4 regions of the Paenibacillus sp. Z6-24 genome follow, and region 1 is predicted to be linked to each of the others. Evidence: a T-box and tRNA genes for the amino acid it is inferred to sense, from the RefSeq annotation. Region 1 holds a T-box; the other regions hold tRNA genes.

The links. A T-box is a leader RNA that pairs with one kind of tRNA and senses whether it is charged. The one in region 1 lies ahead of argS (arginine--tRNA ligase), so its partner is inferred to be a tRNA-Arg.
Region 2: it has a tRNA-Arg gene. The T-box ahead of argS (arginine--tRNA ligase) is inferred to sense a tRNA for this amino acid. The anticodon was not compared.
Region 3: it has a tRNA-Arg gene. The T-box ahead of argS (arginine--tRNA ligase) is inferred to sense a tRNA for this amino acid. The anticodon was not compared.
Region 4: it has a tRNA-Arg gene. The T-box ahead of argS (arginine--tRNA ligase) is inferred to sense a tRNA for this amino acid. The anticodon was not compared.

Annotation. Positions count from the first base shown of each region.
Region 1 covers NZ_CP096398.1:3,096,279-3,102,069, forward strand. The annotation lists gene M1D61_RS13345 (S-layer homology domain-containing protein) at 1-702, opposite strand, end outside; gene argS (arginine--tRNA ligase) at 828-2,609, opposite strand; T-box leader at 2,674-2,951, opposite strand; gene M1D61_RS13355 (hypothetical protein) at 3,740-4,723, opposite strand; gene M1D61_RS13360 (four-helix bundle copper-binding protein) at 5,280-5,627, opposite strand; gene M1D61_RS13365 (CobW family GTP-binding protein) at 5,759-5,791, opposite strand, start outside.
Region 2 covers NZ_CP096398.1:4,910,298-4,916,088, forward strand. The annotation lists gene gap (type I glyceraldehyde-3-phosphate dehydrogenase) at 1-402, opposite strand, end outside; gene M1D61_RS21210 (sugar-binding transcriptional regulator) at 573-1,601, opposite strand; tRNA gene M1D61_RS21215 (tRNA-Arg) at 1,848-1,922, shown strand; gene clpP (ATP-dependent Clp endopeptidase proteolytic subunit ClpP) at 2,295-2,891, shown strand; gene M1D61_RS21225 (PdaC/SigV domain-containing protein) at 3,088-4,257, opposite strand; gene M1D61_RS21230 (SIMPL domain-containing protein) at 4,553-5,311, opposite strand; gene M1D61_RS21235 (stalk domain-containing protein) at 5,625-5,791, shown strand, end outside.
Region 3 covers NZ_CP096398.1:1,153,261-1,159,051, forward strand. The annotation lists gene M1D61_RS05160 (amino acid adenylation domain-containing protein) at 1-843, shown strand, start outside; gene M1D61_RS05165 (MbtH family protein) at 840-1,055, shown strand; gene M1D61_RS05170 (DUF342 domain-containing protein) at 1,327-3,201, opposite strand; tRNA gene M1D61_RS05175 (tRNA-Arg) at 3,525-3,598, shown strand; gene psiE (phosphate-starvation-inducible protein PsiE) at 3,844-4,260, shown strand; gene M1D61_RS05185 (hypothetical protein) at 4,333-4,794, shown strand; gene M1D61_RS05190 (AraC family transcriptional regulator) at 4,880-5,755, opposite strand.
Region 4 covers NZ_CP096398.1:1,159,267-1,165,057, forward strand. The annotation lists gene M1D61_RS05195 (Gfo/Idh/MocA family protein) at 1-1,255, shown strand, start outside; gene M1D61_RS05200 (Gfo/Idh/MocA family protein) at 1,405-2,409, shown strand; tRNA gene M1D61_RS05205 (tRNA-Arg) at 2,521-2,594, opposite strand; gene M1D61_RS05210 (hypothetical protein) at 2,870-3,832, shown strand; gene tig (trigger factor) at 3,985-5,295, shown strand; gene clpP (ATP-dependent Clp endopeptidase proteolytic subunit ClpP) at 5,708-5,791, shown strand, end outside.

The sequences.
Region 1 (5,791 bases):
TGCAGTACTGGTAACGCCCATTTCAGGGTTATAGCCCATTTGCTCACCTTCCGCTGGTTGTGCTGGTGGAGTGGTTGTATCGTCGCCGGACTGCGGCTGGTTGTGACGCTCGACCATCTCCACTGCGCTGTGTACCCATACTGCAGCATCCATACGCGTAATATCCGCTTGGGGTTTGAAGGCCTGACCTACCGAGCTGCGTGGGATTACATTCATATTGACCAGATCCTGAATCGCATTGGATGCTTCTTTGCTGATGCTGTCCTGATCCTCAAATATTACAAACATTTTGGTTGTCGGATATTGTCCGGTCGTATTGATGGCCTGGTGCAGCCAGATCGCGAACTGCTCACGGGTCACCGACTCGGAAGCTTTGATGCTGGCCGGAACGGACAGATCATTGGCACGGGCAGCTGCTACAGCCTGGGTGTACCATGCTTTACCGGCTGTTGTCTCCGGCCCTTTCATATCAAAGGCATTGACGAGCATCTGTATTGCCTGCGGCTGGGTCAGCTGCTGATTCGGTTTGAACTGGGTAGCTGTCACACCATTAATAATTCCTTTTTCCTGTAAAGAATTGACGATCGACTGGTTATTGGAACCTTGCACATCAGAGAAGGCGGCGGCTACCGCAACTCCGCTGCCTGCAAGTGCACAGGATAATACCAGCAGCGCTGCTGCTTTATTTTTCGAATTCCACATTATATTCCCTCCACCTTATAGATAATCAGGTTAGTTGTATTCATATCGGAAACGCGCGTTTTCCGTCGAACCTTCACTATCACAGACGCAAGGAAACGCCAAATGGTTGCGTATCGCTGGAAGTCTCACATTTGCTGCGGCGCTTGCATGCCGAGCAGTTCCATCAATCGTGCCAGGTATTCACCGGTCTGACGGCTCAGCTGCAGGCGCTGCTCACGCCAGGCAGGAGGGCAATCCAGAATACGATTATGGCTGTAGAACTGGTTGAACAATCGGGCTGTCTGAAGCGCATACCTCGCCATAATTGACGGTTCGTGCAGACGCACTGCCCGTTCCAGTTCGCTGTCATACCCTGCCAGATGACAGAGCAGCTCCCAGGCCGTGTCCGTCCAGCCCGATGGCTCTTCCACGGCTGCGCTGGAATCCGATGGCTCCACTGCTTCACTGGCTGACTGTTGTGCCACCTCTTCGCCAGTCGGCTGTTCTGCAGATTCATTGTTCTGTTCTACGCGCCGCAGAATACTCTGAATCCGTGCGTACGCATACTGTACATAAGGCCCGGTCTCTCCCTCAAAGCTGACCGCTTCTTCCAGCGAGAAATCAATCCCATTTTGACGGTTGTTCTTCAGATCATTGAAAATGATCGCGCCTACGCCGACCTGGCGGGCGACTTCTTGCTTGTCTGGAAGACTCGGATTTTTCTCTTCGATAATGCGTGCTGCCTGCTGTACCGCCTCATCCAACACCTCTTCCAGAAAAACAACTTTCCCTTTGCGGGTGGACATTTTTTTACCGTTTACTTTCATTAATCCAAAAGGAACATGGATGCAGTCTTCCGCCCAGTTGTAACCCATTTTACGCAGCACAGCGAATACCTGACGGAAATGCAGCGCCTGCTCTCCGCCGACTACGTAGACGAGTCGGTCACCATGCATCATTTCTTTGCGATAAATGGCTGTCGCCAGATCACGGGTCGGGTAGATGGTTGTACCGTCGGATTTGATAATCAGACAGGGAGGCATATCCTGTTCATCCAGACGAACCACCAGCGCGCCATCACTTTCTTCGAGCAGATCCAGCTCACGCAGACGATCCACTACAGCAGGCATTTTATCATTATAAAAGCTCTCGCCCAATACCGCATCAAACTCCACACCAAGCCGCTCATACATCCGGTCAAGTGAAGCCATGCTCACATCCACAAAGTACCGCCACAGCTCCAGCGCCTGCGGATCTCCGCTCTCCAGCTTGCGGAACCAGTCACGCGCTTCATCCTCCAGCTCAGGATGCTCTGCAGCTTCATCATGAAACTTAATATAGACCCGCAGCGCTTCACCGATCGGATTCTGCTCCATTTGTACCGGATCGCTCCAGCGCAGATGCGCCGTGATCTGTTTGCCGAACTGGGTACCCCAGTCTCCGATATGATTGACCCGCAGCGCCTCGTATCCGGCGGCACGATACATCCGGTACAGCGCCGCACCGATTACTGTAGAACGCAGATGACCTACGCCAAACGGCTTGGCGATATTCGGAGAAGACATGTCAATAATGATACGCTGTCCTCCGCCCACCTGGAGCTGGTAATGCTGCTGATCCGCAATCCGCTCCAGCAGCGCGGTACTGGATATCGTCCGATCCCAATGCATATTGACGTAGGCTCCTGCGGCAGTGACATGAATATGGGCATAGGCCGGCTGCTCGCGGATGCGGCTGCACAGCTCGGCAGCAATCTGCTGGGGCGCACGTCGCCATGACTTGGCCAGTACAAAGCACGGGAAGGCCAGATCGCCCATCTCTACCGATGGAGGAGTCTCCAGCAGCTTGGTCAGTTCTTCCACTTCCATTTCGGTTACCTTTTGCAGCATGGCTATCGCTTCATTTACAAATAGACTGACTGTACTCATTCTTTTCCACTCCCCTGGATAATTGGTGTACATATCAAAAAACTCCCGTCTCTTAAGCCAAAGCTTAAGAGACGAGAGCATCGATTACAGTTCCCGCGGTACCACTCTTGGTACAATCGCCGATCTGTGGATCATTTTTTAAAAGATGGCAAATTGTCACTTGAATACGATAACGGTGTCAGGCCGGATACGCTTATGCACAGCAGGTACAATATCAAGCACTGCTGCTTTGGGCGAATCATCTCACAGGTGCGCTTCCGCAAAGACATTCTGCCGGCTCTCACCCTCCCGGCTCGCTAAAAGAATAGTCACTTTGCGTACTCTCCTGCTCATAGACTTCTTATGTAATTTTGGATAATGTTCTGTTTGGTATGCTAATCTGCAAGTTAGCAGTATTATATCGAGCAACCTGCGACCAGGCAACCTTTTTTTGAATATCGGTGTTGAAAGCGACTAGACCGGCACTCTTATTTTTGTAAAATGACCGCTGACTGATCTGAAGCTAATGATGCAATAGTAAATTGTTAAACGGAATTGTTAAACAGATATGCTCATTTGTACTGCACAGGCATTAATGATTTGCATTAAGTATTCAATTTAGCCGAAAAGTATACGGTCCATTCATAGTATGGATTTTGACTCGATTCTCATCCAACCATTCAGGCTCCATATAATTAAATATTTCCTCATCCGTTGCAATAGTATCCTCCGGAACAGTAATCGTAATCATATGGTTCGACAATCGCATCATCAAAAATCCATATTCTTGCTTAAAAACTTTATAATTTGATATTCTAGCCTCCAAAAGATCCTTCCGACTTTCTATAATAAGACCATTTATATGCGAGGGAGAATATAAGTATATGAATTGATAGGGATGGAAAAGTGCAGTTGCTGCACATTGAAGAAGCAGCAGCACGCTGATGATAGTGAATAGCATTAATCTGAACCGTTTTTTTGATTCTGCTTTTTGAATTATGATTAAAAACAAGACAATATTGACTACCATTAAAGGAAGATAATACGTCTCGCGAAGCCAGGTAATGTGGCAATCCCCCAATAATAAAAAAAGCACATAACCATCAAGGATAAAGATTGCAGTTTGGATGTACAATAAGATTTTTTTGATATTACCGTGCATAGGTAAATATTTCTGCTTCAGCCCAGTCGCTGATTTCGCCACTCATCGTAACTTTGAATACATGATTGGATGATTCAGCCGAAGGCGTATAGATATAGCGGTATCCACTTTCTGCATTTACAAATCGATCAATAATTTTACCTGTCGTCACATCTTTTATACTCCAATTTACTGTTGGCATCTTGTCGGAAGTCTGATTGATATCTATTGCCAATATTTGTCCTTCGCTCATTTTAAAACTGCTGCCTAACTGCTTTTCCTGTCCACCATTGGAGCTGTTATTCAAATACACTTTTTGATTGAAAATAGATTGTATCTTTTCCTTTTTATCATATTCGGTAATCGGCTTTCTCCCGAGCATTTCACCTTTTCCTCTTACCCAGGAGGTATAGGTAAACTCCTGCGGTTTCTTTACGGACTCTATAACGATCATGCCTTTATTTATTAGTTCATTGATAAAAGCTTTATGATCCTGATTTTTCCATTGAGCCTGCGAACCGAGTTCATATTCAATTTGTTTACGAACCATTTTCTCAATAACAGGATCGTTTTGATAAGAGCTGACAGCATCAGCAAAAGCAATGACTACTTTTTTCCCTTCAATGAGCAGCTCTTTTTGTATACATGTTTCATTTTTGAGTTTCCATTCGCGACTGATCTGATAATAGGGCGTTGTCCGGTTGTACGGATCGATTCGAAGTCCTGTGTTATCGATGTAAAAAGGTTGGTCGGTTACACGAACACTTACCATATTGGACGAAGTCGAATCACTGCTTATTTCCAAAGTTTCATTTACATTTTGAGCAAGGGTATGTGAAGGATTGTAATAGGTTTCGAGCATGCCTGCGTGGTTATGTTGTGCCAGAGCCCTACTGGGAAACGTGACTGAAACCGTACTGACTGATGCCATGGTCATACCTACTACCAGTACCAAGCCCATCCATCTTTTCTTTTTTTCAGAAATGAACATCATTAGCTTAAACCTCCAATATTTTCGAGTTATTTTCTCCATGCTTTGTAAAATCAGTCTAATAAAGCATCATACTATGTACAGTGAACAATCGAAGCTTTGACCCTCATTGTCAGCGATAAATTCTTCAACTCCTTTTTCAAGGATTGCCATGTGAATCATCACTACTTCATGAGCAGACCCAGTTTTTAATGATACAAGGTGTAGAAACAAGAGCACCCATTTATTTACAATACACCCTTGTTGCTGATACTACAAGCTAATCCATTGTTTAACTGATTACAGCTATGATTTTCCAGAACAAAATAAGACACAGCAAACGATTTGCCGTGTCTTGAGGATGGTGCTCATTATTGAATTTGATGTTAAATGGCTCATTTGGGATCACCAACGTAATGTCTGTCGCCTTAGCCCAAGATATATTCTGTATACATGGCTTATTATCGTTCCTGACAGATGCGCTTTGCATACATTGTGTACACATACAATGTACTGCCACGCTCATGTGCTGTCCCTCAAGAAACGCACATTCCTATGTAGACAGCCGGCTTGGGTCTCGTTATACAGGAACTTTCATTTCCATCAGTTCTCTGCAAGCCTGGGCACAGCGGCGGCATGCCTGTACGCATTCCTGGCAATGGGTATGAGGATGTTTCTGGCATTCCTCGATGCAGGCTTCGCAGGCCTTGGCGCACACTTCAGCGATTTCGGCAGCGAAGGTACTGCCCTGACTCAGTGCCTGTGCAGTAAAGGAACAGATCTCTGCACAATCCCGGTTAATGCGGATGCAGTCGCACAGCTTCTCCAAATCATATTCCTTGAGGTTGGATACATAAGAGATATTGCAGGCATTCATTGCTTCGACACAAGCCTCAATATAAGAATGGTATTGTTGCGGTGTAGACATAATAATAACCTCCCGTATAGTTCAATTCAGTAACCTTGCGCGCTGCAGGTTATTTCTGTGCCGTATTCCGGCCTCAGCCTTGGTTATTGAACTATTACCCCGGGAAAGGCAAAATTGAAACTGATCTACCTTCAGGATTCCGCAGCCTGATGTTCCAGCGCCAT
Region 2 (5,791 bases), 1.8 Mb from region 1:
GTTTACGTTGTAAACGATTGTTTTCATGTCGCCAGTTGCCGGAGCGGAGATAACAACGCGCTTAGCGCCTGCTTTCAGGTGAAGCTCAGCTTTTTCTTTGGTAGTGAAGAAGCCTGTGCACTCCAGTACGATGTCTACGCCAAGCTCGCCCCAAGGCAGTTCTTCAGGGTTGCGGTTAGCCAGAACTTTAACTTCTTTGCCGTTTACTTTGAAGAAACCATCATGTACTTCAACGTCTCCGTTGAATTTACCTTGAGTAGTGTCATATTTCAAAAGATGCGCCAGCATTTTAGCGTCAGTCAAATCGTTGATTGCTACTACTTCGATACCTGCTACATCTTGAATACGACGGAAAGCAAGACGTCCGATACGTCCAAAACCGTTAATACCAACTTTAACCATGAGTTAATTCCTCCTAGAGATAAGTTTATGATTTATTCAATCAAGACATGACCCTCTCGAGCCTGTCAAGACAACGATAATAAGATGAAGCTTGTCTGCCTGCTGCCGGATAAGGCAGTGCATGTCATGACACAGTCACAAGCATAGCACTGATTCGTATCAGGAAACCACTATAGCTCCTTAACGATCTCTCTGGCAGCGGCTTCGTCAATGACCAGAATATCTTCCTGGCCGAATTTAAGTACAGCATGGATAGATTTTGCTTTGCTGCGTCCGCCTGCTATTCCAATGACGACCTCGGCGTTGGCGATATCCTCCAGCTGAAGTCCGAGTGTCAGCATATGATGCACGGTCTGACCATCTTCATTGAAATAATGACCAAATGATTCGGCCACGGCTCCAGCGCTGCGGATCTCCTCTACCGTCTGTGAATCGAGTCTCCGTCGCCGCACCATTTCCATCGCATCACCGATGCCATGGATGATGATTCTCGCCCGCCGGATAAAATCGACAATCTCACGGACATTCTGATCCTGATACAGCAGCTCGTAAGCATCTCTGCGCAGCAGATCAGGCACATGCAGCAGCCGGTACTGCGCGCCTACACGCTTAGCCATAGTAGAAACGATGGAGTTAGCCTGGTACTCCATGTTCTCGCCCAGTCCGCCTCTTGCCGGTACGAACCAGGCATCCTTTAGAGGTGCCGGAAAGGTGGGGCTAAGCTGCTCTGCCACTTCGGCAAGCGTAAAGCCGCCGGTTACAGCCACAATATCATTTTCACGAATCACACTGAGCAGGGCTTTGGCGCCAGCTCGGCCAAGGTTCTGCTTGGTACTGGCTGATGTGTCACTGTCTCCAGGTACAATAACAACCTGTCTTAGTCCATACACATCACGGATGCGATCTTCCAATACGGACAATCCGAGCAACTCTTCCATAATCGGTTCAAGTTGCTCAAGCAGCTCTCTGCCTGCTTCACTGATTCTCATCCCTGTACTCTCGATCTCGAGTAATCCCAGAGTTTTGAGCAGGTCGGTCTCAGCTCGCAGTACCCGTTCTGTCATATTGAGGGAAGTAGCGAGCGATCTTCGCCCCACCAACCCCGTCAACATAACCTGATGTAGGATGGTGTATCTCTTTTTCAGTACCTCAGTAAGATCGGGCAGAAGCTGCTCTTGTATTTCAAGTAATTTTCGCATGCTTTCCACTCCTGCAACTTGTCTCGCTCAGTGTAATTGGAATTTTAATGAATCAGGCTAAGTATAATGGACTCAAAATGTCCCGGCATAACTTTTTAAGTCCCACGTCTATATTAACCAATTTTCGCTTTGGAAGCAAGTCTTTATGACAACTAATTATGGAAGGTCGGCTTAATAAATATTATGAAAGCGCTGCTTGCTTTTTAGGTTTATTTCATCTATACTAATTCTTGCTGTTGCTTATCTGCGCCCGTGGTCCAATGGATATGACGTAGGCCTCCGAAGCCTGAGATCCAAGTTCGATTCTTGGCGGGCGCGCCATTTAACTTCCTTTGCAGCAGACACTCAGAGTTCCATCGTAATCTATATATATTATCGTATGATTAATTACATAATTTTTCCGAGTAATAGAACGTATAACCAGCCTAGGCTGGTTATTTTTGTATCTGCATATTGTTTTGATGTGCAAGTGGGACATTTATTGTCCTGGATTGACAGCTAACAGCCCCCTTCATCATTAACCCATTTTTTAGCATTTCAGGCATTTTTACAGCTAATAGTTTGACCAATTTTGACTTTTGGTTTGAACTATCCTATAATGTGGTAAGAACAAATGAATTAATCATGTTGTTTGAAGTAATGATCCACTATATAATCACACTTATTATGATTGTAATCTAAGGAGGGTTTCTAGTGAGTTATATCCCAATGGTCGTTGAACAGAGCAGCCGTGGTGAACGTGCTTATGACATTTACTCCCGTCTGCTGAAAGACCGCATCATTTTCCTCGGTTCCGAAGTCAATGATATGGTAGCTAACGCAATTATTGCACAGATGCTGTTCCTGGAAGCTGAAGACCCGGAGAAAGACATCCACCTCTACATTAACAGCCCAGGCGGTTCCATTACTGCAGGCATGGCTATTTACGATACAATGCAATTTATCAAAGCCGATGTATCTACAATCTGTGTAGGTATGGCTGCAAGTATGGGTGCATTCCTGCTGAACGCCGGTGCCAAAGGCAAACGTTTTGCACTGCCAAACAGCGAAGTGATGATTCACCAGCCGCTGGGTGGTGCTCAAGGTCAGGCAACGGATATCGAGATCCGTGCACGTCGCATCCTCAAAATGCGCGACAAGCTGAACAAAATTCTGGCTGAACGTACAGGCCAGCCGCTGGAACGTATCGAAAAAGATACCGACCGTGACTATTTCATGACTGCAGCCGACGCTCAGGAATACGGGCTGATCGACAAAGTTATTGAAAAAACACCTCCACAAGGAATCTAAGCCGACTGAACGCCAGCATAGCAGCAAGCCTCCGGATATCCGTCCGGAGGCTTTTTTTTCTTAAGTAAAGCTCTGCCAGTTAAGGTATGACAAATAGATCTATCAACATGACAAAGAACCTGTTCCTTTTTTTGCGATGAGGAACAGGTTCTTTAAATTATATTTGCATGTCAGAGCTGGTCTGTCTGATGGACGATCAGGATTGGTAGGCAGACAACGGGTTAGTGCCTGATTTCAGCAGCTGACTAAATGTGAATTCCACTTCCGGATTACCTGCTGCACCTGGGGCGATATCATACTTTTGGAAGAAGATCGTGACACCGCTATCAGTCAGATAGTAGTTGTCCAGATATTTACTGGAGCTTTTGCTCAGATCGTTGAACTGCTCCAGGGAAAGTCCTTCGGTATTCGCATTTTTCTTGATATGAGCCTGGATCAGTTTTTTGATGTCCTGACTGTAATTCTTGTTGGACTTGAGCAGATCATCCAGTTTGATCGCTTTACCGTCTTTGAGCGAGAAGGTCATGCTGGTCAGTATGTTGTCTCCATGTGCTCCGCCAAGATATTGATAATCGGTCAGCAGGAAGCTGATTACGCCGTTGCGGTTGTAAGTGACTTTGTACCCGCCATCAATCTCATAAATCATATCCTTGTTAGTCGGCGCACCTGCTTCTTTGACCTGTTTTTCCATGGTGGTCAGGAATGTATCATAGTGAGCTTTGAGCGCTTTGTTGATTGCTGTCTGAGCCGCTTTGTTCTCCACTCCGGATACTACCGGGTAGACAATATTTACATTGGTATATTTATTCTGAATGGAAGAAACCAGCTTGGTTCCGGTCACTTCCACATCATTCATGCCTGCTGCAGTTACATTGACGGTGCGTGTGGCATTGTTCCACAGGGCACGATAGCCAAATGGCTCTGTAACAGCCTTGATCGCTACATAGGTGGTTCCTTTGATCACACTGGCATCATAGCTGTCACCCACTGCACTGCCATTCAGGCGTACAAATACGCCGTTTTGATCGTTCAGGTCATAGCTGACCTTGTTTTTGCCTTTGGTAATGGTTGCTGTATGTGCTTTGGAATCATAGGTAATCGTTGCACCTACCGTTTTTGCTATGTCTTTGAGCGGGAGCAGTGTGCTGCCCGATTTGCTCAGCATACCTTTGGCGGAGATGGCTTTGCCTTCTACCTGTACATTAATGACGGACTTGGCTGATGAGGAAGTGCTGGCTGCGTACGCAGATGATTGTGTGAACGGCAGCGTGGCTGCTGTTCCTGCAGCCGTAAGGCTCGTCGCCAATACGATCGCTGATAGTTTTTTGAGATAGGTTGTGTTTTTCATGTTCTGGTGCTTGTCCATAATTAATCTCTCCTTCAAATAGGTCGATTGCAACAAAGTTTAGTATACCGATAACCGGGTCATTTGAATTTACAAACAACTTAACAAGGATTTACAACATAGTCATGCGCTGTGAATCAAAAGTAATAAAAGTGTAAACAAACTTCCCTGCCGGAAGAATGCAGGTGTCCGGCAGAAAAGTTTCTATTTTCGGCATATCGCCGGTTTAATAAACTTCCGTTATACTGAAACGATGGGAGGATTAGTCCGTATAATAGTTACAATACTGACGATTTTACCCTTTCGCATCCACAGCTTATTTCATAGCATATTGAACGTTAAGACTAATATTCAATTCCACTGTCCCCGGTTCAATCTTAGTCTGTTTGTCAGAACGCGCAGATTCCGTTGCACCACTCTGGGCCATATATACCGGTGGAGCTTCAACACCCGCTTCACTTACGGATACCAGATCTCCCAATGTACGATTTGCCGCTTTAGCGATTGATCCTGCTTTGGCTGCAGCATCTTCCATCGCTTTTTGAATCACCTGGTCTTCATAGGTTTTGGGATTCTCCACATCGAAGCTTACCGAACCTACATTGTTTGCACCGGCTGCTGAAGCTTCATCCAGCAATGCGCCGAGCTTATCCATATTGCGGTAGGTTACCTGCAGCGTATGATATGCCGTATAGCCTGTAACTTTTTGCTGATCTTTCTCGTTATAACTGTAGTTCGGCTGTACATAGAATTGAACGCTCTCTATATCCTTGGCTGCTATGGACCATTTGTTTTTCAGCAAATTGTTCAATTTGCTCATCTTCTGGGCATTGGCGGCCTGTGCCTTGGCTGCTGTAGCAGCTGTCGTCTGCACACCGATCGAGAGGTAAGCGACATCCGGTTTGACGGATAACTTGCCGTTACCGCTGACGTTAATTGTACCTGCCATCGTTGTTATGGAGGTTGTCTCTGCCGCATAAGCGGTAGAGGTACCCGGCAGGCTGACTCCCATGCCTATACTTGTAAATACGGCTCCGGCTAACAGCAAGGAAGCCATGTAGTGATTTTTTTTCATAATATTCACCCTTTCTTGTTCATACTTAGTAAACGGATGTTTTGAAGCGAATGTTGCATTGGGTAAATAGTAGAGAGGAGCTTGGTGGCTAAAATGACCAGCAATTGACCCGGCGAGAGTCTTCGGGCAGCTCGCGAGCGTTTTCTTTATGTATATTGCTATTCCAGCTGGCAAAGGAGTTGAAATTTATACAGCTTCATCGTGACAAGTTATGTTATTTTACTTATAATCTCATATAATCCCATCCTCGAGATTCCGCATAATGATAGGGATTACAGGAGACAGGGATTACTAGAAAGAGGGGAGAGTCACCATGTTCAAAAACAAGTTTCTGCGGAATTCCATTATGCTGCTGGCAGGTATTCTGGTGCTGAGCGCCCTGAGTCAACCTGTTACTGCATCTGCTGCTGCACCGCCGCGCCAGGTAAAGCTTGAATGGAATGGTACACGCCTTCCGGAGAACGGACTGTTGATTAATGG
Region 3 (5,791 bases), 1.9 Mb from region 1:
ACAGGCAGCAATGCACTGCAGGTACTGCTGCCGCTGCGTCCCAATGGAAGCAAGGCACCGTTATTCTGTATTCACCCGGCTGGCGGTCTGAGCTGGTGTTATGCCGGACTCATGAAGCATCTGGAGACAGAGCGGCCGATTTACGGACTGCAGGCCCGCGGGATCGGTGAGGCAGAAGGCCTGCCTGCCTCCCTGGAAGAGATGACCGCCGATTATGTGGCTCATATTCGTACGGTTCAACCGGAAGGCCCTTATCATTTGCTGGGCTGGTCACTCGGTGGCAATGTCGCTCAGGCGATGGCGGTGCAGCTGCAGCGCGAAGGACAGCAGGTCGCCCTGCTGGCTGTGCTGGATGCATACCCGAGCCATTATCTGCCGATCCGTGAAGAGCAGGAGGAAGAAGAAGCGCTGACTGCACTGCTGGCCCTGGGCGGATATGACCCGGATAGCATCGGTGATGGTCCGCTGGATATGGCGCGGGCAATGGAGATTCTGCGCAGTGATACGAGCGCACTGGCCAGTTTGGATGAAGAGACGATTATGAAGCTGCGTACCACCTACGAGAACTCGGTCCGGCTGCTCAGTCATTATGTACCGGAATCCTTTGACGGCAGAATGCTGTTTTTCCGGTCGACGATTATTCCGGACTGGTTTGACCCGATTGAGCCGGAGATGTGGGAGCCTTATGTGGCATCCGGTCTGGAGCGGCATGATATTGCCTGCCGCCACAAGGACCTGTGTCAGCCCGGACCGCTGGAAATCATCAGCAGCGTGCTGTCCGGACATCTGGAGCAGTCCCATCAACGAATGATAGAGATGAACAGCAGGAGGGATGAACAATGAATAATCCATTTGAGCAGACGGACGGGCAGTATATCGTTCTGATCAATGAAGAGGGCCAGCATTCACTCTGGCCGGCAGCGATGAACATTCCGGCAGGCTGGTCTGTCGCCCTGTCATCATCAGATCGCCAGACGTGCATGACTTACATTGCTGCCCACTGGCAGGATCTGAGACCGCAAAGTATTCGTCAGCAGCAGGCAGCCGTTCGCTAAAAAGAGCAGATTCTGAATTAGACAGCAGTTCGCTCAAACGACCAAGCGATGAGCTTCTGATTCAGGCAGTTTTCGCTTAAGCAACGAGCTTCTCTTTCAGACAGCAGTCTACTCAAGCTGCCGATTTCTGCTGACAGATAACCTATACCAAATAACAGCAAAAAGGCTGATCCCGGTCATTTCCTCTGACCTGGCATCAGCCTTTTTTGGTGTTGTCGTACTTATCTATTTACCTGTTTGCACAATTATACGATCTTCGTCCAACCATTCCCTACACTGTGGTGGTGGAATGAATCGGAGCATGGAGCTGCATATATTCCGCATCGAACAGCTGATCATGCATCATATCGATCACATTCCAGCGATGCTGATCCACGATAATATAGCCGTTATAGAGCCGCTTCACATATACATGCTGCTTGGCCTGAAGCACACAGCGGGCATTGGCATCGCTGCCGACCGTACCGGCAATAATGCGTTCTTCGGCCTCCAGCCGAGAGCCGCGGCATACCGACTGATCTTTCATAAAGGCAATGCTGCCCGCGGAGTAAAGATTGCTCTGCAACACCCCTTCACGGGTAATCAGAATATCACCGTTGGATTTGATTTCACTGGACTGGCAGCGGGACAACTCGATATTGACCTGAATCTCCTGCATGCTGGATACACTGGCATACAGCCGATCCAGATACCCGCGCATGCTCAGGACCGTCTGCTCATCCACCTTTTTCAGAATGCTGGCAGAGCTCATCAGATCGGCGAGCATCAGCTTGAGCTGCTCGGTATCCTTGGTCTGAATATATTGAATGCTGGAAAAAACCTGTAGCAGTTCGCGCCCAAATTCAGGAATATTCCGGAATTTGCGTTCGATCAGCAGCATGACCATCTGACTGTATCGCACTGGTTGATTACGTGTACGCAGTTCGTCGGCGAGCACCTGGGCAGCCATACCGAGCTGGCGCATTTCGTGACTCAGCTGCTTCGACGTGGCATACATCCGGTTGAACATGACGCCAAAATAGCCCGAATAAACCCGTCCACCAATCACCGTACCCTGAATGGAAATACTGCCGGTTGCTGTAATCGTGGAATTGTATACATTGCCGTGAATATATACATTGCCCAGCGATTCGATAATCATGTGGTCGGTCACATTGCCATGGACAATCACGTCTCCGGCAAATACGATATTACCGGTACGCAGATCCACATCGCCGCTTACGACAAAGGCAATGGAAATGTCCACCTGCCGGCGGTTACCGCGACCCGTCATTCGTGGACGACCCGGACGCAGAGCAATAATCTCGCCCGCTGCATTCATTTCGGTAAATTCGCCAGGAGTGATTTCCAGATCCTGTGCAGGCCGTGGAGGCAGTTCATTACCGAACACATCATAACCGGGCATTCCGGTGACCGGGGCGTGTTTGGTGGCAATGACTTCGCCTTCATGTACCGAAGGAATACGGCGATAGCTGCGATGATCAATGATGCCGCCGGCTTCGTGGAAGACAGATTCGATCTGCTCCGGGAAAAATAGTTCCAACCGGGCATCGGTTCCCGGTATGGATTCCTGTCCGCGTGCGACAACGATCGGTTTGCCAGAAGGAAATTCCAATTCCTGCAAAATGGCTGCTTTATCGATATTTTTGATGATATGGCGGCTCTCCAGTGCATCCATAATATGGGTGAACTCCAGCGTCTCGGTCACGCGTTCATGATTGGGTACAGCCTGGGCCGTAACTTGGGCAGCTGCCGGAGTATCCACGAGATTCCATTCATACCGGACCCGGTCATGCAGGATCAGGTAGGCTTCCATTTTATTCGGAGCGACTTTGATCTCGAACAGCGGATCATGCTGCAGTTCCCAAGTGACGATATCTTCCTCACCGATCGGAGCGGTGCCGGCGATAATATTTTTGTTTACGATAAGTGTGACCGGAGCGATCCCGCGGATCGAAGCAGGACGTCCACCCTGACGCGGGGGGAATACATGAATCCGATTATCTTTGATCTTGACCCATCCGTGCTTGCCGCTGTCTGGAATATCTTCGTCCCATGTAATGGAAGCAATGGAGTCGGTAGGTTCATTTGATGAATTCTGCATGGGATGCCCTGATTCCTGACCGGATAGGGAGTTAGACATCATGGATACCTCCATTTCAGTTCAATTGCATATCAGCCGATATGATAACGATTGCAATATATGGGGAAATCATAACGTTTACGTAGTAGTTAAATAGTTCTAGTTATATTATAATACACATTTTCCCAATTAAAACTTATTTTCGGATAATAAGGACTAAGATTTTCAGCAAAATTTTAAATATATGTTTCCACTATTGAATATCAACCTGTTTAGCCAGTATATACCAGATAGAAAGGGCTGGCGAATGACGATTAAAAAATATATTTGAAAAAATTATAAATTACGGTATAATATCATTTGTCGCTTAATTCTACATACCATTTGTCCTAGTAGCTCAGCTGGATAGAGCAACGGCCTTCTAAGCCGTCGGTCGGGGGTTCGAATCCCTCCTGGGACGTAAAAAAGCTCTCTTCATTCATTGGAATGAAGAGAGCTTTTTTCGTGTATTTGTATACAGGAGTTGGCTTTTTCTATTTAAGGAAATACAGACCAACAATCAAATATTGAAATTCGCATATCATCCATTTATTGCAGCTGATCAGGGCAAATTGTATACTCAATTCATCTCTTACCGATTGGCAGCGTTCCTGGATGTAAACAGTCTATACCATAAAATAACATCACAGACAGGAGGATCCAGATATGAAGAATTGGATGCGGCATGTACAGCAAGTTCCGACTATTCTGCAGGCTGTACTGAATATTACACTCGGATTGATCGCTTTTACATTATGCTTTTTCCTGTTAAAAGAAACCTGGTACATTTTCAGCTTTATCTTTATAAGCGGCAATTCAGGGATGAACGCGTATGAGTTTATGGACAAGCTGCTTGTGTTCTTTTTGTACTTTGAGTTTATCGCGCTGATCGTCAAATATTTCAAAAGCGGATTTCATTTCCCGCTGCGTTACTTCATCTATATTGGCATCACTGCTATTATCCGTCTCATCATTGTCGATTATGAGGATGCGATGAACACACTGCTGTGGTCGCTGGCGATTCTGGCACTGCTTGGTGCGCTGCTGCTCGCCAATACCCGTCCAATTCGCCGTGACAACTGACAGAGGCATATGCCGTCAGAAATATGATACGATAGTGGTACAATTAATAATGAAGCAATGGAGGACAAACAGATGACAGAACAGGTAAGAATCTCTCAGCGCAGTGCCATTCTTATTGAGCGTCTGCGTTCGGATGGAATAGCCGAAGAAGTGCTGATCCAGTCACTGGATCAGCAGGAAGATGCCACACTGCGGGCAGCCAGCAGCAGTGATATTGATTTTGCCGAGTGGATGGATTATGCCGCCGAGCATGGTGAACATCTGGTGCAGGCAGTACGTAACGGATACCGTATGACCTTTACTACCGTACCGGGCATGAAAAATTGGCTCAAGTACGCGCTGGATATGAAGGCGGGACGTGATTATACCGAGGGGGAAGAAGGACGGCTGGACGGTCTGCAACTCACATTGGAGCAGGCGCAGCAGCTCAAGGACACCATTGCAGTTAACTGGGTGCTGCTGGAGCATGAAGACGGCACCGCCTCACTGCTGCTGCGTGCACTTCTGACATCATCGGCCCCTCCGCAGCTCTAGGCTAACGATGCCAATCAACCAGCGTTTGGTATCGTAAACGTGACTTAACGGCGCTTAGCATCACAATCGCCGGGTTTAGCCATCTTTACTGATGTGCCGACAGGCGGCTCTCTTTACGTGCAGCTGCACGGTATTCCCGGGGACTGACCTGGCACATCTGCTTGAAGATTTTTCCAAAGTGGGAGAAGTTGCCAAACCCTGACGTTTCCGCAATATCGATAATTTTGAGATCCGATTCTCTCAGCAGCTGCTGGGCCGTCTGGATGCGTACCGTATTCATATATTCGGTCAGATGAAATCCGGTCGTCCGTTTGAATATCCGGCTCAGATGCGAGGGACTCAGATGAAATTGATTCGCAATACCCTGTAGGGACAGCGGTTGCTGATGATTCTGCTTGATGTACTGGGCAATATCCGACATCTGCTGCTGCACGGCGGTGCGGCTGGTTATGGGTTCAGCTGCAATTGTGAATGGGCTGCGGGCGCAGTGAATGAGCAGTTCCATCACCAGATGATGGATCAGCAGCTCGTATCCTTCCGCCTGCATGGTCAGTTCGCGTACGAGCTGCTGAATGACCGGCTGGATCAGCGCCTGATCACGAACAGCGGCATGGAAGACTGGATAATCACGCTGAAAAGGCTGCAGCAGCCACTGTTCATGTTCCCCAAAATGCTGCTCTACAAACCGGTCATTAAAATACACCACAATCCGTTTGTGCTCCGGCAGCTCTCCGGGGAGGGTCCGATGCAGCTCATTTTTCCCTATAAATACAATATCTCCAGTACGCACCTCATAGATCTGATCACGGATAAAATAAGTCCGTTCCCCCGACAGCAAAATATACATTTCATAATGAGGATGTACATGCTCGGTCGCCATGGCAAAATAATCGCTGCGTACCGTATATTCAGCGACCAACGCGTGCGGACTGGTCAGATTGCTTTGCATATCCGAAAACATCGTGTATTTCTCCTTTCTATTGTAAGCGCTAACCAT
Region 4 (5,791 bases), 1.9 Mb from region 1:
CGAACTGGTTGCTTTTTGTGATATTAATCAGACGCGGGCCCGCTATGCCAATACGCTGCTGGAGCAAAAATATGATTATCCCCCGGTCGATTTGTATACTGCCGACCGCTTTGACGAGATGATCAGGGAAAAGCAGCCCAATATCGTCATCGTGACCAGTGTGGATCGTACCCATCACCGTTATATCATCCGGGCGATGGAACTGGGCTGTGATGTTATTACCGAGAAGCCGATGACCGTTGACGAGCATAAATGCCAGGAGATTATGGATGCTGTTGCACGTACCGGACGTAATGTGCGAGTGACTTTCAACTATCGGTATGCGCCTCATCATACCCGGGCGCGCGAACTGATCCGTGACGGAGCGATCGGCGAAGTCACTTCCGTGCACTTTGAATGGCTGCTCAATACCCAGCATGGCGCGGATTATTTCCGCCGATGGCACCGGGACAAGCGTAACAGCGGCGGACTGCTCGTACACAAGTCGACCCACCATTTTGATCTGGTCAACTTCTGGATCGGCTCCCAGCCGGAGACGGTATTTGCTTTTGGCGATTTGCTGTTTTATGGCCGGGAAAATGCAGAGCAGCGCGGCATTACTTCCTTTTATAATCGGGCAACCGGCAATCCGGCAGCAGAGGGCGATCCGTTCGCGCTTACGTTGGACGACAATCCCAATCTCAAAGCAATGTATCTGGATGCCGAGCATGAAGACGGCTACCAGCGCGACCAGAGTGTGTTTGGCGACGGCATCAGCATTGAAGATACGATGAGCGTCATTGTCCGCTACAAGAACAGAGCGATGCTCACTTATTCCCTGAATGCGTATATGCCATGGGAAGGCTACCGGATTGCCTTCAACGGCACCCGCGGACGGATCGAAATGCAGGTGATCGAGAAATCCTACGTCAATGCCGGCGGAGACAAAGCCGACGAAGGGGCACTGGAGGGCAAACAGATCACTGTATTCCCCATGTTCGCCGAGCCTTACGAGGTGGAGGTAGAGGAGAAAGCAGGCGGTCATGGCGGCGGCGACCCGGAGCTGCTGAACGATCTGTTCGGCGAGCCTGCCGAAGATCCGTTCCACCGGGCTGCCAACCATATCGACGGAGCACGTTCCATTCTGACAGGCATCGCTGCCAATCAGTCGATCCGCACCGGACTTCCTGTTCAGGTAGACAGCCTTATCCATATTCCGTCAGAGATACTCTCCGCGGCAAAGGCGCGGTTAGCGGCAGACCAGATAACCCGTTAGAGAAAAGCCTATTTATCATCTATTTCTCTATTTGCATAGACGGTACGCTTGCCCGGGAGGGTGAGCGATCGTCTTTTTGCGTTTGCTGGTAAGAGAGCTGTCGGAACGGGTAATAATAAGGAAGACTGAAGCAACAAGGAGGCAAGCCTATGAACAGTTTAAATTGGGCGGTCGTCGGCACAGGAGAAATTGCACATGATTTTGCGGCAGCGATTCGCCAGGTAAACGGCAATGTCTTCGCCGTCTGCTCACGTGATATGGAACGGGCCAGAGAATTTGCGACCGAATGCGGTGCACAACATGCTTATGACGATTTTGAACAGATGCTGCTCGAACCGGCAATCGATATCATATATATAGCTACTCCTCACAGCAACCATCACAGCTACGTGATGAAATGTCTTCATGCCAACAAGCATGTTTTTTGTGAGAAAGCGATTACAGTGAACAGCAGGGAACTGCAGGAGATCCGGACACTGGCAGAGGAGAAAAAGCTGGTGCTTGCGGAAGCAATGACCATTTATCATATGCCGCTCTATCAGGAGCTACGTAGATTTATGGAAAGCGGCCGTCTCGGTGCCATCAAAATGATCAATGTCTCCATGGGCAGTCCCAAGAAGTACGATCCCGGCAACCGTTTCTACAATCCCGAGTTAGCCGGAGGTGCATTATTGGATATGGGAGTATATGCCCTGTCATTTGTACGCTGCTTTTTGGCAGGTGAACTGGAGCAGATTTTGACGAGTGTGGAAAAGGCACCGACCGGCGTGGATACTCAGTCCACTACTATTCTCAAAACGAGTCAACGTGAACTGGCTGCTGTCTCGCTCGCGTTGAATGCTTCTATTCCCCGATCGGGCATGATTGGTTGTGAAAAGGGGTATATTGAGGTAAAAGAATTCTCTCGTGCGGATCAGGCGATTGTCCATTATACCGATGGCCGGACAGAGACCATTAAGGCCGGATCGTCCAGTCAGGCACTTGCTTATGAAGTGGAATACATGAACCGGTGTGTACGCGGAGAGCAGGAAGAGCATACGATGAGACTGACTACCGATGTGATGGAGCTCATGACCCGCATCCGGGACAAATGGGATATGTATTACCCGCTTGAGAAAAATACGACATCTTCCAGTCAGGAAGAGATTATGTAAATTACGGGATATCTGTCATGGCGAAAATGACTTCAACAATCGAACGCACCCGTAAACTAAAAAAGAAGCCAATCACCATAGGCAGGTGAAAGGCTTCTTTTCATTTTAGTACGTCCCAGGAGGGATTCGAACCCCCGACCGACGGCTTAGAAGGCCGTTGCTCTATCCGGCTGAGCTACTGGGACAAATATTCAATATTTCAAGCGCAACAAAAATATAATATCATGAACCAAGCTGGAAGGCAAGCAAAATTAATGAGCGGCTGCTTGCCTGCCTGTATCTTCAGTATGCCGGAGAGAAATAAACCTCGGTGTGCTTGTCCACTAAAGGATCGTTTATATAAGAATTATGCTTCTCTCTGGTCGTATCGGCCGATATGGTTTATATACATTATAGTAGGAAGCAGCGTTTTTGAGCCATGCACAAGCTGTGCTATAATCATAAAGTCACAGACCATGTGATGAATGTAGGAGGTGCCGTTATCACTGATTCAACGAATTCACATACAGACAGCAATCGGAATGTAGTCCTGTTTCCCAAGACACTCGACTATTATCAGGTTGAATTGACCAATATGCTTGAAACGGAGCGCTATCATGAAGCCATGGGCCTGCTGGAGTTTTTGCTGCAGTGCCAGGGGCAGGATCAGCGCCAGCTGGAAGAATGGGAGTCGCTGCTCGGATGGCTGCGCACGACGTTCCCGGAGTCTTCACATGGCCATTTCGAAGGTCAGGTGTCCGGCGAGGATGAAGATTCTGCTGCCAATAATGAGCAGATTATGCGCGAGCGCATCCGTCTGAGGCAATCCGAAGACCGTTTATATGAAGAAAAGCTGCTCAAGACAGCGATGGAGCGTCCGGTATCGGAACGCACACTGCTGGCGCTCGAACAACTGTCCTATCTGGAACAGCCGGATATCGAACAGCGCCTGATCGAATGGCTGCGAGACGATCACCAGATTCATCCGCTGATCCAGTTCCGTATTTTGCAGACGCTGCGCCGCCGCGGTTATCGTGGGACGGTGTCCTTTATGCATCAGCATGAACGGGTGGATATCGAGGTGGAGACTGTCCCGCTGGACCCGACAGAGTTTCCGCTGACCATCATCCAGATTCTGGAGCGCGTATCCGACAAGGCCGAGATCAGCGCACCGAATCTGTTTTACTTTGCCCAGGAGCTCTGGACCCAGTTCATTATGAGCATCTATGGAACGCAGAATTATATCTGGATCACACGCGGTGATGATGCGGAGATTGATATCTGGGCGGCTGCGCTGCATCATACCGTAGCAGAGACACTTGAAGGCAGCAGCAATGAAGAAGAGACGCGCAGCATGTACGGAGTAACGGACAGCATCCGCTTCCGTTATGAACAGGCTTACCGCGCGATTCACCAGTTTGTATCCAGCCAGATGCCCCGCTGAACAGGCAGGGGCCGAACATCTAAACACAGTGCAGAAACAAACTTGATAAAACATGAATTGTTGTATATACTATAGTGGTTATTCTGCACGTGAAATGTATATAATTTCAATAATCAATTCATGTTAATATTTTTTGGAGGGGAATTCTTGAAATGACAGCAAAATGGGAAAAAACAGAAAAGAACCTTGGCGTTCTTGAAGTAGAAGTATCTGCTGAACGTGTAAGCGCAGCAATCGATAAAGCTTTTAATAAAGTAGGCAAAACTGTAAGTGTACCAGGTTTCCGTAAAGGTAAAGTACCACGGTCCATCTTCGAAGCGCGTTTTGGCGTAGAGAGCCTGTACAATGATGCAATCGACATCCTGCTGCCGGAAGCATACTCCGAAGCAATCGATGAGACTGACATCTTCCCGGTTGACCGTCCTGAAATCGAAATCGAGCAGTTCGAAAAAGGCCAACCATTCAAATTCAAAGCCAAAGTTACTGTAAAACCAGAAGTAAAACTGGGCGACTACAAAGGACTGGAAGTTCCGGTATCCAAAGTAGAAGTAACAGACGAAGACATCAACAGCGAACTGGAGCGTCTGCAACAGCGTCATGCTGAACTGTCTGTAGTTGAAGAAGGTGCTGCCGAGAATGGCGATACGGTATCCATCGACTTCGAAGGATCTGTAGACGGTACTCCATTTGAAGGCGGACAAGCAGAGCGTTACTCCCTGGAGCTGGGTTCCAACTCCTTCATCCCTGGCTTTGAAGAGCAGGTAGTGGGTATGGCGACTGGCGACTTCAAAGATGTAACAGTTACTTTCCCTGAGAACTACCATGCAACTGAACTGGCTGGCAAAGAAGCTGTGTTCAAAGTAAAACTGCATGAAATCAAACGCAAAAACCTGCCTGAGCTGGATGATGAGTTCGCGAAAGATGTTAGTGAATTCGATACACTGGACGAATTCAAAGCAGATCTCAAAGGACAAATCGCTTCCCGCAAGGAAAACGAAGTAAAAGCAGCCAAAGAAGCAGCAGTTGTAGAAAAAGCAGCTGAAAACGCTGAAATTGAAATCCCGGATGCTATGGTTAGTGCCGAGACCGATAACATGGTTCGCGACTTCGATAACCGTCTTCGTCAACAGGGCATGAATCTGGACATGTACTCCAGCTTCTCCGGCCAGACAACAGACGACCTCAAAGAGCAAATGAAAGAAGAAGCTGCAAAACGTGTTCGTAACAACCTTGTTCTGGAGCAAATCGCCAAAGAAGAGAACATTGAAGTTTCCGAAGACGAAGTAACAGCTGAACTGAAGAAAATGGCTTCTCAGTTCCAACGCAGCGCTGAAGAAGTTCGCAGCATCCTGTCCGCGAATGGTTCTCTGGCTAGTCTGTCCGAAGAAATCAAACTGCGCAAAACAATCGAACTGCTGGTAGATGGCAGTAAAGAAGTAGAAGCAGCAGCTGAACAGGCATAATTCCACAATTTCATAACCGCGTTGCATTTTTTGCAACCATTTCAAATAAGGCACGTATTAATGACGTGCCTTATTTTTCCTTATCTAAAGCGTTTGGTACCATAAACGCGACCCTGCTTCCAATAAAAAAGTGATTTTTGCTTTAGCAAAATATCTTACATTCAGCGTTTGGCATCATAAACGCGACCCTGCTTCCAATAGAAAAGTGATTTTTGCTTCAGCAAAATATCTTACCATCAGTGTTTGGCACCATAAACGCAGGGTATTATTATATGATGCATGTTTTCCAAATATTCATCTTTGAAAAAATGACATGACGCAGTGTACATGTTAAAATAGAATCTGTATTCGTATTTTCGTACTAATATATATATCTGTCGTCATATTCCCTGAAAAGAAAGAGGTTGGTTCTATGAGTCTGGTACCTATGGTTGTTGAACAAACCAGTAGAGGCGAAAGATCTTATGATATTTACTCAAGATTGCTCAAGGACCGT